2 regions of the Lederbergia sp. B243.17 genome follow, and region 1 is predicted to be linked to the other one. Evidence: a T-box and tRNA genes for the amino acid it is inferred to sense, from the RefSeq annotation. Region 1 holds a T-box; the other holds one or more tRNA genes.
The links. A T-box is a leader RNA that pairs with one kind of tRNA and senses whether it is charged. The one in region 1 lies ahead of leuS (leucine--tRNA ligase), so its partner is inferred to be a tRNA-Leu.
Positions count from the first base shown of each region.

Region 2: it has a tRNA-Leu gene. The T-box ahead of leuS (leucine--tRNA ligase) is inferred to sense a tRNA for this amino acid. The anticodon was not compared.

Region 1 covers NZ_JBWBKF010000062.1:16,779-25,469, reverse strand. The annotation lists gene AC0TWI_RS11650 (putative polysaccharide biosynthesis protein) at 1-1,209, opposite strand, end outside; gene AC0TWI_RS11645 (BaiN/RdsA family NAD(P)/FAD-dependent oxidoreductase) at 1,395-2,660, shown strand; gene AC0TWI_RS11640 (sporulation protein Cse60) at 2,714-2,896, opposite strand; gene AC0TWI_RS11635 (ABC transporter permease) at 2,967-3,857, opposite strand; gene AC0TWI_RS11630 (ABC transporter permease subunit) at 3,854-4,786, opposite strand; gene AC0TWI_RS11625 (rhodanese-like domain-containing protein) at 4,943-5,260, opposite strand; gene leuS (leucine--tRNA ligase) at 5,287-7,701, opposite strand; T-box leader at 7,757-7,989, opposite strand; gene AC0TWI_RS11615 (MDR family MFS transporter) at 8,071-8,691, opposite strand, start outside.
Region 2 covers NZ_JBWBKF010000007.1:377-4,459, reverse strand. The annotation lists rRNA gene rrf (5S ribosomal RNA) at 1-100, shown strand, start outside; tRNA gene AC0TWI_RS00170 (tRNA-Asn) at 108-182, shown strand; tRNA gene AC0TWI_RS00165 (tRNA-Ser) at 185-275, shown strand; tRNA gene AC0TWI_RS00160 (tRNA-Glu) at 288-362, shown strand; tRNA gene AC0TWI_RS00155 (tRNA-Met) at 393-466, shown strand; tRNA gene AC0TWI_RS00150 (tRNA-Asp) at 504-579, shown strand; tRNA gene AC0TWI_RS00145 (tRNA-Phe) at 747-819, shown strand; tRNA gene AC0TWI_RS00140 (tRNA-Tyr) at 847-931, shown strand; tRNA gene AC0TWI_RS00135 (tRNA-Trp) at 939-1,012, shown strand; tRNA gene AC0TWI_RS00130 (tRNA-His) at 1,018-1,092, shown strand; tRNA gene AC0TWI_RS00125 (tRNA-Gln) at 1,123-1,194, shown strand; tRNA gene AC0TWI_RS00120 (tRNA-Gly) at 1,198-1,272, shown strand; tRNA gene AC0TWI_RS00115 (tRNA-Cys) at 1,279-1,352, shown strand; tRNA gene AC0TWI_RS00110 (tRNA-Leu) at 1,363-1,444, shown strand; gene AC0TWI_RS00105 (hypothetical protein) at 1,545-2,696, opposite strand; tRNA gene AC0TWI_RS00100 (tRNA-Leu) at 2,792-2,873, shown strand; gene AC0TWI_RS00095 (GNAT family N-acetyltransferase) at 3,085-3,621, shown strand; gene AC0TWI_RS00090 (hypothetical protein) at 3,776-4,083, shown strand, end outside.

The DNA of each region.
Region 1 (8,691 bases):
GAAACGCTGTTCGTTAATCCCCTGCAAGATGGCGGCCGTCACTGCGTAAAGGGCAAATAGAATTGCCACAGGTGCATAGGCGGCAAGCACACTGATTCCCTCGGGATCATGATTATAGAAAACGGTGTAAATCGGTTCTGCCAGCAAAGCAAGACCGATGGCAGCAGGCATCGTAATAAACATCAACACCTGAAAAGTAAGATCAAGCTGACGGAACATCACCTTTTTATCGCTATTAACATAGGACTCCGTAATCAGTGGAACAAGCGTCATTGCAAACGCGGTTGCAAGCGAGACGGGAATGATGACAAGCTTATGTGACGTTACATTCAGGATTCCCAGTGACGCAATGCTCTCCTTCGCCCTGCCGGCAGCAGACATAGCGGCAGAAAACGTGTTTTGGTCAATAAACTGAAACAATGGGTTGGCAATTCCGACAAGCACGAACGGGAAAGCAGAAATGAAAATTTCCTTATACATGCTCGGCAAGGAAACTTCGAGTTCTTCTCGATCCTCCAACAGTTGGGCATCCAGTCCCGGCTTCCTTTTTCTCCAGTAGACAAGAAGGACAAGCAGGCTTGCAAGCCCGCCGATGAAAGCGGCAAACGTAGCAACACTGACCGCGCTCACTGCACTCTTGTGAAGAACATAAATAGCTGTGAAGGAACCGGCCAAGAGGAACACGATTCTAGCAATCTGCTCGACGACCGTAGAGACTGCCGATGGCCCCATTGACTGGTGGCCTTGGAAAAACCCCCTGATCAAGCTCATAATTGGAATTATCAGCAACGCATAGCTGACCGACCGCATGACTTGGACAGCATCAGCCACTTTGATGTCCTGAGCATCCTCGGCTCCCCTGAGTACAAGTTCAGCAAGCCAAGGCGCAAGGCTGTACATCGCCAGGAAAGCAAATACTCCTGTTGCGCCCATGACGTAAACCCCGGATCGGAAAAGCTTGCGCCCAACCGCATATTCACCCATCGCATTGTATTTTGCAATATATTTAGCGACCGCCAAAGGAAACCCGGCTGTCGCTATACTGATAAAAATTGAATAAGGCACATAGCCTGCGCTGTACAACGCAATATCGGCACTGTTGTTATTTAGTATCGCATAGAACGGAATCACATAAAATAAGCCCAGCGCCTTGGAGATCATTGTGCCAAGCGTTAATATAAACGTACCTCTGATCAATTTAGAAGACATGCATCTCTGACTCTCCGTTTTATAGATTGACGATAAACACTCGTCTTCGTATTTTTTCACACTTTACTTAGTGTACAGCTATTGCACCATTTTGACAACGTACGAGCCGCGGTCGGGGTAATTGCATTTGCAAGCTTCAGCTCTTAGAATGAAGAGAATAATTTATATGAAGGTGTTGAATAAACATGCAGGATGTTATCGTGATTGGCGGCGGCCCATCCGGTTTGATGGCAGCGATTGCCGCTGCTGAAAAACACGCAAAAGTGCTGCTGATCGATAAAGGAAACAAGCTTGGACGAAAATTGGCGATTTCCGGCGGGGGGCGCTGCAACGTAACAAACAGACTGCCGATTGAGGAAATCATTCGGCATATTCCCGGAAATGGAAAGTTTTTATATGGTGCCTTTTCCCTTTTCAATAATGAGGATATTATCCGCTTCTTTGAAGAACTTGGCGTAGAACTTAAGGAAGAAGACCACGGAAGGATGTTTCCTGTCTCAAACAAGGCTCAGTCCGTTGTCGATGCCCTCCTCCATCGCATGTCGGAGCTTGGCGTGGAAGTGCTAACCGATACAGCTGTGAAGGAGGTGCTGTACCGCGATGAACAAACATCCGGTGTTGTTCTGCAGACGGGTGATAAGATTGCAGCTAAAGCAGTCGTTATTGCATCAGGCGGGAAGTCAGTCCCCCATACCGGCTCTACCGGCGATGGCTATCCTTGGGCGGAAAAGGCGGGACATACCATTTCAGAGCTTTTTCCAACCGAGGTTCCTGTCACCTCAGCTGAATCTTTCATTGTTGAAAAGCAACTGCAAGGACTTTCTCTCCGTGATGTTGCGGTAAGCGTTTTGAACCCGAAAGGTAAAGCCCTCATCACCCACAGGATGGACATGCTGTTCACTCATTTCGGCGTTTCAGGCCCTGCCATTCTCCGTTGCAGTCAATTTGTCGTAAAGGCTAAAAAAAAGTGGCAGTTAGAGGATGTAACAATGTCGATCGATGCCCTGCCTGATGAGAAGGAACAACAGCTTGCCGCCCGGCTTTGGGATCAATTAAAAACTGAGCCAAAAAAGGCGGTGAAAAACACGTGGAAGGGCCTGATTCCTGAACGATACCTGCTCTTTTTGCTTGAGCGGAGCGGAATTAATCCCGATGCCCAAAGTTCTGCCATTTCTCACGAAAAGACAGAAGCGTTTGCCCATCTATGCAAGCAATTCCGCTTCTCTGTCAATGGAACACTTCCTCTTGAGAAGGCATTTGTGACAGGCGGCGGGGTCTCTGTCAAAGAAATCGAACCGAAAACGATGGCTTCAAAAAGGATGCCGGGCCTCTTCTTTTCAGGAGAAGTACTTGATATTTACGGGTACACGGGCGGCTATAATATAACAGCCGCCCTCGTCACAGGCCGATTGGCAGGAGAAAACGCGGCATTATATGCAAAGCGTTCATGACAACAAAAGCTGCAAGCGGGAACAGGAACCTTTCCTGCCGATTGCAGCTTTTTTTACACGCTATAAACAATCATTGCGCTGAAACAGTATACTTGCTCAGATACCGCTTCACCGATTGCAGCCACATGATATTTCACATCACGCACATTGCTTTCATCCAACGTCTCCAGAAAGCTGTTCAATTCTTCTTCCAAATCCTCCTCATGCTCGCAATCAAATATTTTCACCTTGAGCAACTGGGTCACCGCCCTTTTTTCAACCAGTTTGCCCCTAATCGCGCACCATTATACTGAATAGGATGAAAATTCAATCCAAATGCCGATTAAAATATTTTCGGAATCCCTCTCCAAGAATGGTGAACGACATGATCAGCAGCGTAAGCGATAATGCAGGGTAAAAAGGAATCCAAAAGGCGCTTCGAATATCTTTCCGGCTGCCGGCCATCATGGAGGCCCAATCGTTACTTGCATTCACTATTTCGCTCAGCCCTTGTGTCATTTGCACAAGCTCCTGAGTCAGGAAAATCTGCAATATGGCCAGCTGCCCAACAAGCAACGCAATCTTGCCGATGTCGAGACAGAAATTCGTAATGATCTCTGGCATCAGGTTAGGGAGAAAATGGTTTTTTAGCCTGGCAAGGGGTTTGACGCCAACTGTTATCGCTGTCTCAATAAACGGCTTTTGGGAAATTTGGTGAGCTTGCTGCTGAATAATATAACTTACCTTCCCCACGCCTATAAAAGAAAGAATAAAGAACGCCCAGATGTAACGATGGTCGCTGTAAAGCAGAAACGGCAGGTTCAGGATGATAATCCCTATGAGAATCTCAGGAATACTGGAAAAAAATTGGTTTAACCACTTGACAACCCAAGACAATATTCCTTTATTCCTGTATGCAAGCATTCCGAGAGGGACTGCAATAATGTAGCGAAGGAGAGCAGCACCCGCAACAAAAAACACAGTATCCCTTGCCCCCATAATGAGCATGCTCAGCACGTCTTTTCCATCCCTTGTAGAACCCAAAGGATGTCTTTCGGATGGAGGGAAAGGCGCTTTCTCCACTTTCCCCCTTTCTGGAAAGTAAAGCCGCTTTGCTTCCAGCTCCGTATCGACGAAAGGCAAATACGGTCCTGCGATTGCGATAAACAAGAAAAACGTTACAATAATTGAACCGACAATCAACAAACCATTCCTCATTTTGCTAAACTCCTGTCCAATTTAAAAAATATCCGTGCCAAGGCTGCAATCAATTGAGTGGCCATGATCAAGATCATGAAACAGAGGATCGCTCCAAGGGTCATGGCAGGCTCCCATTGCGCATATGCCTGCCCATAGATAACACTCTTAATGATACCGATCGCAAAAAACATCCTGTACGCCAAGCCTTCATAGGCAAAAAGGTATTCCGCCATGAAAAGGCTGGAAAGAATATAGACCATCAGGGCAGGAATATGAGTCAAAATTGTAGGCAAGGCATTCCTGAAAATATGCCGATAAACGACTCTCCGTTCCGAAAAACCCTTCGCTCTCGCCACTGTTATGTATTGCTCTCCATCTTCACTTTGCAGAGCCGCAGCTACAATTCGTGCCAGATAGAGCGCTGGGTAAATTGAAACGATGATACCGATGACTACAAAATTATAGGGTGTGGAATTGCTGAATATCCGAAACGACGGAATCAGCATAAGAGCAAGCCATTGGATTGAGAGCATAATAAAAAAATCAGGAACAGACTGCATAAGCCAGGTCGCTCCGCCTCCGAGAAAGCGCAAGCGATCCCTTCGGTGCCGATAATCGAATATCCCCTTTCCAATTCCCAACAAAAGGCTGATTGTAAAGGCAACACCAATGATCTTCAGACTGCGCGGCAAATATACCTTCAATTCATCCTCCACCATAACCCCTTCATATTGGCTAGTCCCCAGACTTCTTTCTTTTGTGTACACATCCCAGAAATACTTCAGATTGTTTTGATACGCATATTTGTCAAAAACATATGTAATGACCGGAGTTTTTGCAAGTCCCTTCATAGAAATTGTCGGGTTCGGCGGGATGGCGATGATAAATACAAGCAAAACAAAAATCAAAAAATAAAGCAGCAAGTTTTTTGCCCCTTGCTTCAGCATTTCCAATTAGTGTCCCCCCCTCTCTCTGACAGCAGGCTGTACAAATTGTAATTTTAAAAAAAAAAATCCAATATTATGCTATTTCGACAAATACTTCTTAATCCCTTCTTTCTATTAAAAAACGGCTCCCATTAACGGGAACCGTTTTTAGACACTTTATCGACTTTTAGGATCGAGCGGCCCCTGCCACTGCAGCATGCCGCCAACCATGTTGATTACGTTATAACCTTGCTCTGCCATGTATTCACATACGCGTCCGCTTCGTCCGCTTGAACGGCAGATCATGATGTATTCCTGATCTTTATCGAGTTTGCTGAGATTCTCGGGGATCTCACCCATCCGGATATGGACGGCACCAGGGATCATCCCTTCTGCAACCTCATCATTTTCCCGGACGTCAATCATATAAAGCGTCTCGCCATTGTTCAGCTTTTCTTCCACTTCTTCAGGTGTGATGTCTTTAAAATCTGCCATCTCTTTCATCCTTCCTAGTATGCCCGTTAATTCGCCACGATGTTGACGAGCTTGCCCGGTACAGCGATGATTTTGCGGATTGTTTTCCCTTCAATCATTTCCAGGACCTTGTCATCGGCTTTTGCAAGCTGCTCAAGTTCTTCTTTCGTAGCATCGCGGTTCGTCTTCAACTTCGTCCGTACTTTCCCGTTTACTTGTATAACAATTTCCACTTCATTATCGACCAGTTTTGTAGAATCATACACCGGCCACTTTTCATAAGAAATCGTGCCTTCATGGCCCAATTTTTCCCATAATTCTTCTGCTATATGCGGGGCGATTGGAGAGAGTAGTTTTACGAATCCTTCGATGTATTCCTTTGGCAATACGTCCGCTTTATATGCCTCATTGATAAATACCATCAATTGGGAAATGGCCGTATTGTAGCCAAGGTTCTCATAGTCCTCTGTCACTTTTTTAACCGTCTGATGATAAACCTTCTCAAGCTCTGGCCCCGCGCCTTCTTTCACTTTGTCTGTCAATTTTCCATCTTCATCCACCAGCAAGCGCCAAATGCGGTCGAGGAAACGGCGGGAGCCATCAAGTCCGGTTGTCGACCATGCGATCGAACCTTCAAGCGGTCCCATGAACATTTCATACATTCTCAGCGTATCGGCTCCGTGGCTTTCAACAATATCATCCGGGTTGACAACATTCCCTTTTGATTTACTCATTTTTTCATTGTTTTCTCCAAGAATCATTCCTTGGTTAAAGAGCTTCTGGAAAGGCTCCTTCGTCGGCACAACACCGATATCATAGAGGAATTTATGCCAGAAACGGGCGTACAGCAAATGGAGCACCGCATGCTCTGCCCCTCCGATATAAATATCGACCGGCAGCCATTTCTTCAACAGCTCTTCATCCGCAAGTGCTTTATCATTATGCGGATCGATGTAGCGCAGATAATACCAGCAGCTTCCCGCCCACTGCGGCATTGTGTTGGTCTCCCTCCGGCCTTTTTTGCCGGTAACAGGATCAACAACGTTCAGCCATTCAGAGATGTTAGCAAGCGGTGACTCGCCTGTACCGGACGGTTGAATATGATCAGTTACCGGAAGCATGACTGGAAGTTCTTCTTCTGGTACGCCTGTTGTTGTACCGTCTTCCCAATGGATTACAGGTATTGGCTCGCCCCAGTAGCGCTGGCGGCTGAATAACCAGTCGCGAAGACGATATGTGACCTTTTTCTCGCCGGCCCCTTTTTCCTCAAGCCAGGAGATCATCTTCGAGATGGCCTCCTCCTTTTTCAATCCATCAAGGAAACCGGATTGAACGTGAGGGCCGTCGCCTGTGTAGGCTTCTTTTTCAACATCTCCGCCAGCGACCACCTCTTTGATTTCAAGGCCAAATTTCTTTGCGAACTCAAAGTCGCGCTCATCATGAGCAGGAACCGCCATGATTGCTCCGGTTCCGTAGCTCATCAAAACATAATCGGCAATCCAAATCGGGATTTTTCCGCCGGAAACCGGGTTGATCGCATAGGCGCCGGTAAACACTCCTGTTTTGTCCTTCGCCAGATCTGTACGCTCCAAATCACTTTTCGCCTTGATATTGTCTAGGTAAGACTGAACTTCTTCTTTATGTTCGCCGGTCGTAATTTTTTCCACAAGCGGGTGCTCAGGGGCAAGGACTGCATAAGTGGCGCCGAAAAGTGTATCAGGCCTAGTCGTGAATACCGTGAAATCCCCTTCATGCCCGTCGATTTTGAAGTGGACCTCAGCCCCCTCGGAGCGGCCGATCCAGTTGCGCTGCATATCTTTGATGCTCTCCGGCCAATCAAGCTCTTCAAGGTCATCGAGCAAACGGTCGGCGTATTTTGTGATGCGCAAAATCCATTGCCTCATCGGCCGGCGTTCAACAGGGTGTCCGCCTCTTTCACTTTTCCCGTCAATCACTTCTTCGTTAGCAAGAACCGTACCAAGCGCCGGGCACCAGTTGACAGGCACTTCGTCGACATAGGCCAGACCTTTTTCAAACAATTTAAGGAAAATCCACTGCGTCCATTTATAATAGCCGGGATCAGTCGTGTTGATCTCCCGGTCCCAATCATATGAAAAACCGAGCGACTTGATTTGCCGCTTGAACGTTTCAATATTGTGCTGAGTGAATTCAGCAGGGTCATTTCCTGTATCAAGCGCATACTGCTCTGCAGGAAGTCCGAACGCATCCCAGCCGATCGGATGAAGCACATCATAGCCCTGCATCCTTTTCATTCTGGACAGGATATCCGTCGCCGTATACCCTTCTGGATGGCCGACATGGAGTCCGGCTCCCGATGGATAAGGGAACATATCCAAAGCGTAAAACTTATCGCCTTTCCCGTCTGCATCCAGTTTGAATGTTTTGTTTTCCTCCCAGTATTTCTGCCACTTTTTCTCAATCTTCCTGTGATCAAAGTTCATCTTGTTTGCTCCTTTCAATACTAAAAAAACAAAAAACCTCCCGTCCTGGAAAAAATCCTGGGACGAGAGGCTGAATCTCCCGTGGTACCACCCACATTGATGCACTACGCATCCGCTCATTGCTCCTTAACGCGGAAAACGGTACGGATTACTGGGATTAGCCTGATGCCAGCCGTTCACCCGGACAACATGAATGGCGAGTTCACAATGGATCCTGATTGGCTCCCACCTTCCGCCAACTCTCTGAACAGGATGTCTTTGCTACTGATCCACTCTTAACGTTTCAGTATCTTTATTGTAGATAGTTCCCATTGTAGCCAATCTTATACCCGGTTTCAAGTTTTTCTTGAAAAATAGGCGAGTTGCCGACTAAACATGGCTTTCCACGATGGCCGGCTCCTCTTTCTTTCTGGATGCTTTGAGCGGGCGGTCATAGAGGACTGCACAGCCGATCGCGATGACCAGCAAGGCAATCAAGAAGCCGAACAGCACTCTCATGCCGTACATGTCGACGAGGATGCCGCCGAGCAGCGGCCCGATCATCCTGCCTCCTGTTGCGGTACTGTTAACAATCCCCTGGTAAAAACCTTCCCGGCCTTTCGGAGCAAGCTGGTCGGCAATTGTCGGAATGACCGGCCATACAAGCATCTCACCGATTGTCAGGATGATCATTGCTGCGGCAAACCCTTTAAACTCATTTGCATTGCCCGCTATGAAAAAGGAGACGATGAAAATCAGAAAGCCTGTAACCATCTGGCCCTTCAAACTGTTTCTTACCTTTTTTAGTACGAGCTGCAAGAGTGGTTGTGCCAACACGATCAGTGCCCCGTTAATTGTCCAAAGTACACTATATTGCGCCAGAGATATATTCACTTCCTGTGTATACGCCGCGATGGTCGACTGCCACTGCACATAGCCGACCCATCCAAGCAAATAGGCACCGCATAGAATCATCAATGCATACAGTTTGCCCCTGCTTTTAACAGGCTT
Region 2 (4,083 bases), on a different contig from region 1:
AAGAGGCCACACCCGTTCCCATCTCGAACACGGAAGTTAAGCTCTTCAGCGCCGATGGTAGTTGGGGGTTTCCCCCTGCGAGAGCAGGACGCTGCCAGGCGAAATATTCCGCAGTAGCTCAGTGGTAGAGCTATCGGCTGTTAACCGATCGGTCGTAGGTTCGAATCCTACCTGCGGAGCCAATGGAGAGCTGTCCGAGTGGCCGAAGGAGCACGATTGGAAATCGTGTATACGCTAACCGCGTATCAAGGGTTCAAATCCCTTGCTCTCCGCCATAATATTTCATTGGCCCCTTGGTCAAGCGGTTAAGACACCGCCCTTTCACGGCGGTAACACGGGTTCGAATCCCGTAGGGGTCACCATTTTCACATAAGCAAGAACATCTTTATCGTCGCGGGGTGGAGCAGTTCGGTAGCTCGTCGGGCTCATAACCCGAAGGTCGCAGGTTCAAATCCTGCCCCCGCAATACATATCATTCAGAACTGAGAGGTTCTGAATGCTCCGGTCCCGTGGTGTAGCGGTTAACATGCCTGCCTGTCACGCAGGAGATCGCCGGTTCGATCCCGGTCGGGACCGCCATTTATTTTATTAGGTTTATGGCTCAGTAGATCAGTTGGTAGAGCACCGAAGCGAAACATCTTCGATCAGCTCCGCAGGCGTATCCATCGAGACGCTCCTTGAATGTTCCTCCTGAGATGGAGACGAAGGACAACTGGAAACTAAATAAGCATTTCCTTTTACTTAAAGGCTCAGTAGCTCAGTTGGTAGAGCAAAGGACTGAAAATCCTTGTGTCGGCGGTTCGATTCCGTCCTGAGCCACCTTTTATAAAAACTTGCATATACTGTGGTGGGGTAGCGAAGTGGCTAAACGCGGCGGACTGTAAATCCGCTCCCTCCGGGTTCGGCGGTTCGAATCCGTCCCCCACCACCATTTACACAGGGGTATAGTTTAAAGGTAGAACTAAGGTCTCCAAAACCTTCAGTGTGGGTTCGATTCCTACTACCCCTGCCAATATGGCGGCTATGGCGAAATGGTCAACGCATCGGATTGTGGCTCCGACATCGTGGGTTCGATTCCCACTAGTCGCCCCATTTACATTTTCATAAGAATAAATTGATCAATGGGCTATAGCCAAGCGGTAAGGCAACGGACTTTGACTCCGTCATTCGTTGGTTCGAATCCAGCTAGCCCAGTATGCGGAAGTAGTTCAGTGGTAGAACATCACCTTGCCAAGGTGGGGGTCGCGGGTTCGAATCCCGTCTTCCGCTCCATGATTAGGCGGCATAGCCAAGCGGTAAGGCACGGGTCTGCAACACCCTTACCACCGGTTCGATTCCGGTTGCCGCCTCCATACTTATTATGCCGGTGTGGCGGAATTGGCAGACGCGCACGACTCAAAATCGTGTTCCGTGAGGAGTGTCGGTTCGACCCCGACCACCGGTATACCAGACAGTCAAATAAAAAACGTTTCCTCTAGCAGGAAACGTTTTTTTTATTGTAGTGGAATAGCAGTAATCCTCTGGGAGTGTGCTTGAAGCGTTGCTTACATCATGCGGTTGTCTGGTGCCACTCTCCTTCGTATGATTAGCATCAGGATTCGTATGAAGATGAATAAAAGGTTCAGCATAAAAACAAAAACGGACAGCTCCTGGCCAATTGCAGTGTAAATAGAACCTCGTATAGGGCTTATTATTATGGAAGAAAGCGAAAGGCCGAGAAAGGAGACAGCGGTGATGAGGGCTGAGTCCAGTAGTGACCGATACCATTTCACTCCTCTCCAAAAATAAAAGCCGAAAATAAGACAAAGCGTATTCACCAGGACAATGGGAAGATACCCGTCATCTATAAAGCCATCCTCGGTTATTGCTGCATTCGGCAATAGGAAAAGGGAGTATAAGAAGTTGAATAGAAGGAGCGATATATATACCCACATTAAACGTACGTCCCTCGTTTTGTTCGTCAACTTTTGTCTTTTTATGATGGATGTTGTAAGAAAAGCCGGTTCATACTGATGTGTTATTGATCCAGGTTCATAGCCCATTTGTTCTTTAAGCAGCAAATAGGGCCGAAATTCTACTTTTGGTGCTTCTGCCACTATCTCAGAAAACTCTTCTTCAGTCACAGCCTTAGATAGATTCAGCTTTGAAATAGCAATCGGCACTTTGTTCTCTTGCAAGGTTTCCAGCCAACTCAGTAATCTTTCTTTGTCAAAATGAGTAAATATAAAATACCTTGGAGCTTCCCTGTTTCCATACGATATGATTAGCTTGGCACCAACTGAATACAAGGTTTTTGCAAAAGCTGAAGAGTGTGCTCTTGGAATAACCCTGAAATCAAGACCAACGAGTACTTCCTTGATATCCTCGTATGGAATTCGCACTGTTTCTTCCTTTTGCTTAGTAATCGATGTCAAAATAAAACCTTCGTCATCCAAATCATACGTTAACCTGAATGCAGTGTATTGGCGGTAGTTCAGGATTAAAAAATAAGCGAGGCAGGTAATTAAGAGCGTAATAAAAATGAAAAAGACGGTGAGCGCCCATTCTCGATGCACGAGAAAATAGATAGTCAGTGAACCGAGCACAAGGGAGAGCAGCAGGAAAACAACAATCAGGAATATATGCAAAACATGCGCATAACGGGGCAGCTGGTTTGTGTAGCCTCGTCCTTTTTTGTCAGGTTGCATTTCAATCATAAACATCGCTTCCTTCCTAAAAAAATCACTTTACAACTTGCTTCGATATAATATATAATAACAGAGTTGCATCGCTAAGATGCATATCCAATTATGCCGGTGTGGCGGAATTGGCAGACGCGCACGACTCAAAATCGTGTTCCGTGAGGAGTGTCGGTTCGACCCCGACCACCGGTATCATGACGTAAAAGAAAAAAGCCTGCAAACGTTGATCTATCAAGGTTTGTAGGCTTTTTTCTATGTATGGTACGATTCAGGTACAACCTACTTGCCAAAGAATCCCATAAAATAATAAAACATATGAGGGTGTTAGACGTTCATTTCAAGCTTTACTAGTAGTAACCTAGTTGAACAATTTCTGATAATCAAAAGAAAGGTTAGGGAAAATATGAATGAACTTATCTTTAGAAGATTGGAAGATGAATTAGATGACTTGGTGGCATTTTTTACAAATAATACTTGGGATTTTCACTCAAACCCAAAACCTTTAGAAGAACAAATTGTAGAGGGATACAAAAAAGGCTGGTACCAAAAAGATAGAGAAACGTTTTGGATAGAAAAGAACACTGAAAAAGTTGGATTGATAATTATTCATGATATAAGCGATACCATTCCTTCATTTGATATCCGTTTAGCAAATAACGTTAGAGGAAAAGGTGTGGGCAAGAAATCGGTTAAGTGGATAGTAGACTACCTATTTAATATGCCTAATAAGAAAATCAGAATTGAGGCATATACTCGAAACGATAACTTCGCAATGAGGAAAACTCTCAGCAATTGTAGTTTTGTTAAAGAAGGATACTTACGAAATGCATGGGAGAATAAAGATGGTAGTATATCGGATTCAATATGCTATTCCATTATTAGAAGTGATTGGGAAAACAAGATAGTAACCCCTATAAGACTTAATGATATTCCTTTCTAAGTGTTTCTTGGTGATTTCCTTATGTAGAGTCGTTAACATTGTTAGACAGCGGTTATTACTTTCTTGGTGAAAGAGGTGACGCCGATGAGGAAATCCAATTGCCTATTATTGATGATTAGAAGACCTTGAAAATGCAAGTGAAACAGCAAATTCAATGGAACATCTAACCGAAGAAGCAAGCAATAATTATAAATCTTATCTCCAAAACAACTTTGTATTGAAAAATGATGTATATATACACCCCAGGAATGAAAAGGCATTGAATGCTTTATCAAAGGAAATATCAGTAACAGACTATTGCTTGAAGGAAAAAATGGATAAGCCTTTTCTGTTGTTGTTGGCTGGACAAAGCATGGACGATTATAGCAAAGAAAAAGCAGAGGTTTTTAAAAAGCTGCATACGAATTTACTAGTAATCCCGATTCCTAACGGGTATCATTTTTTACCAATCACTAATTCCTT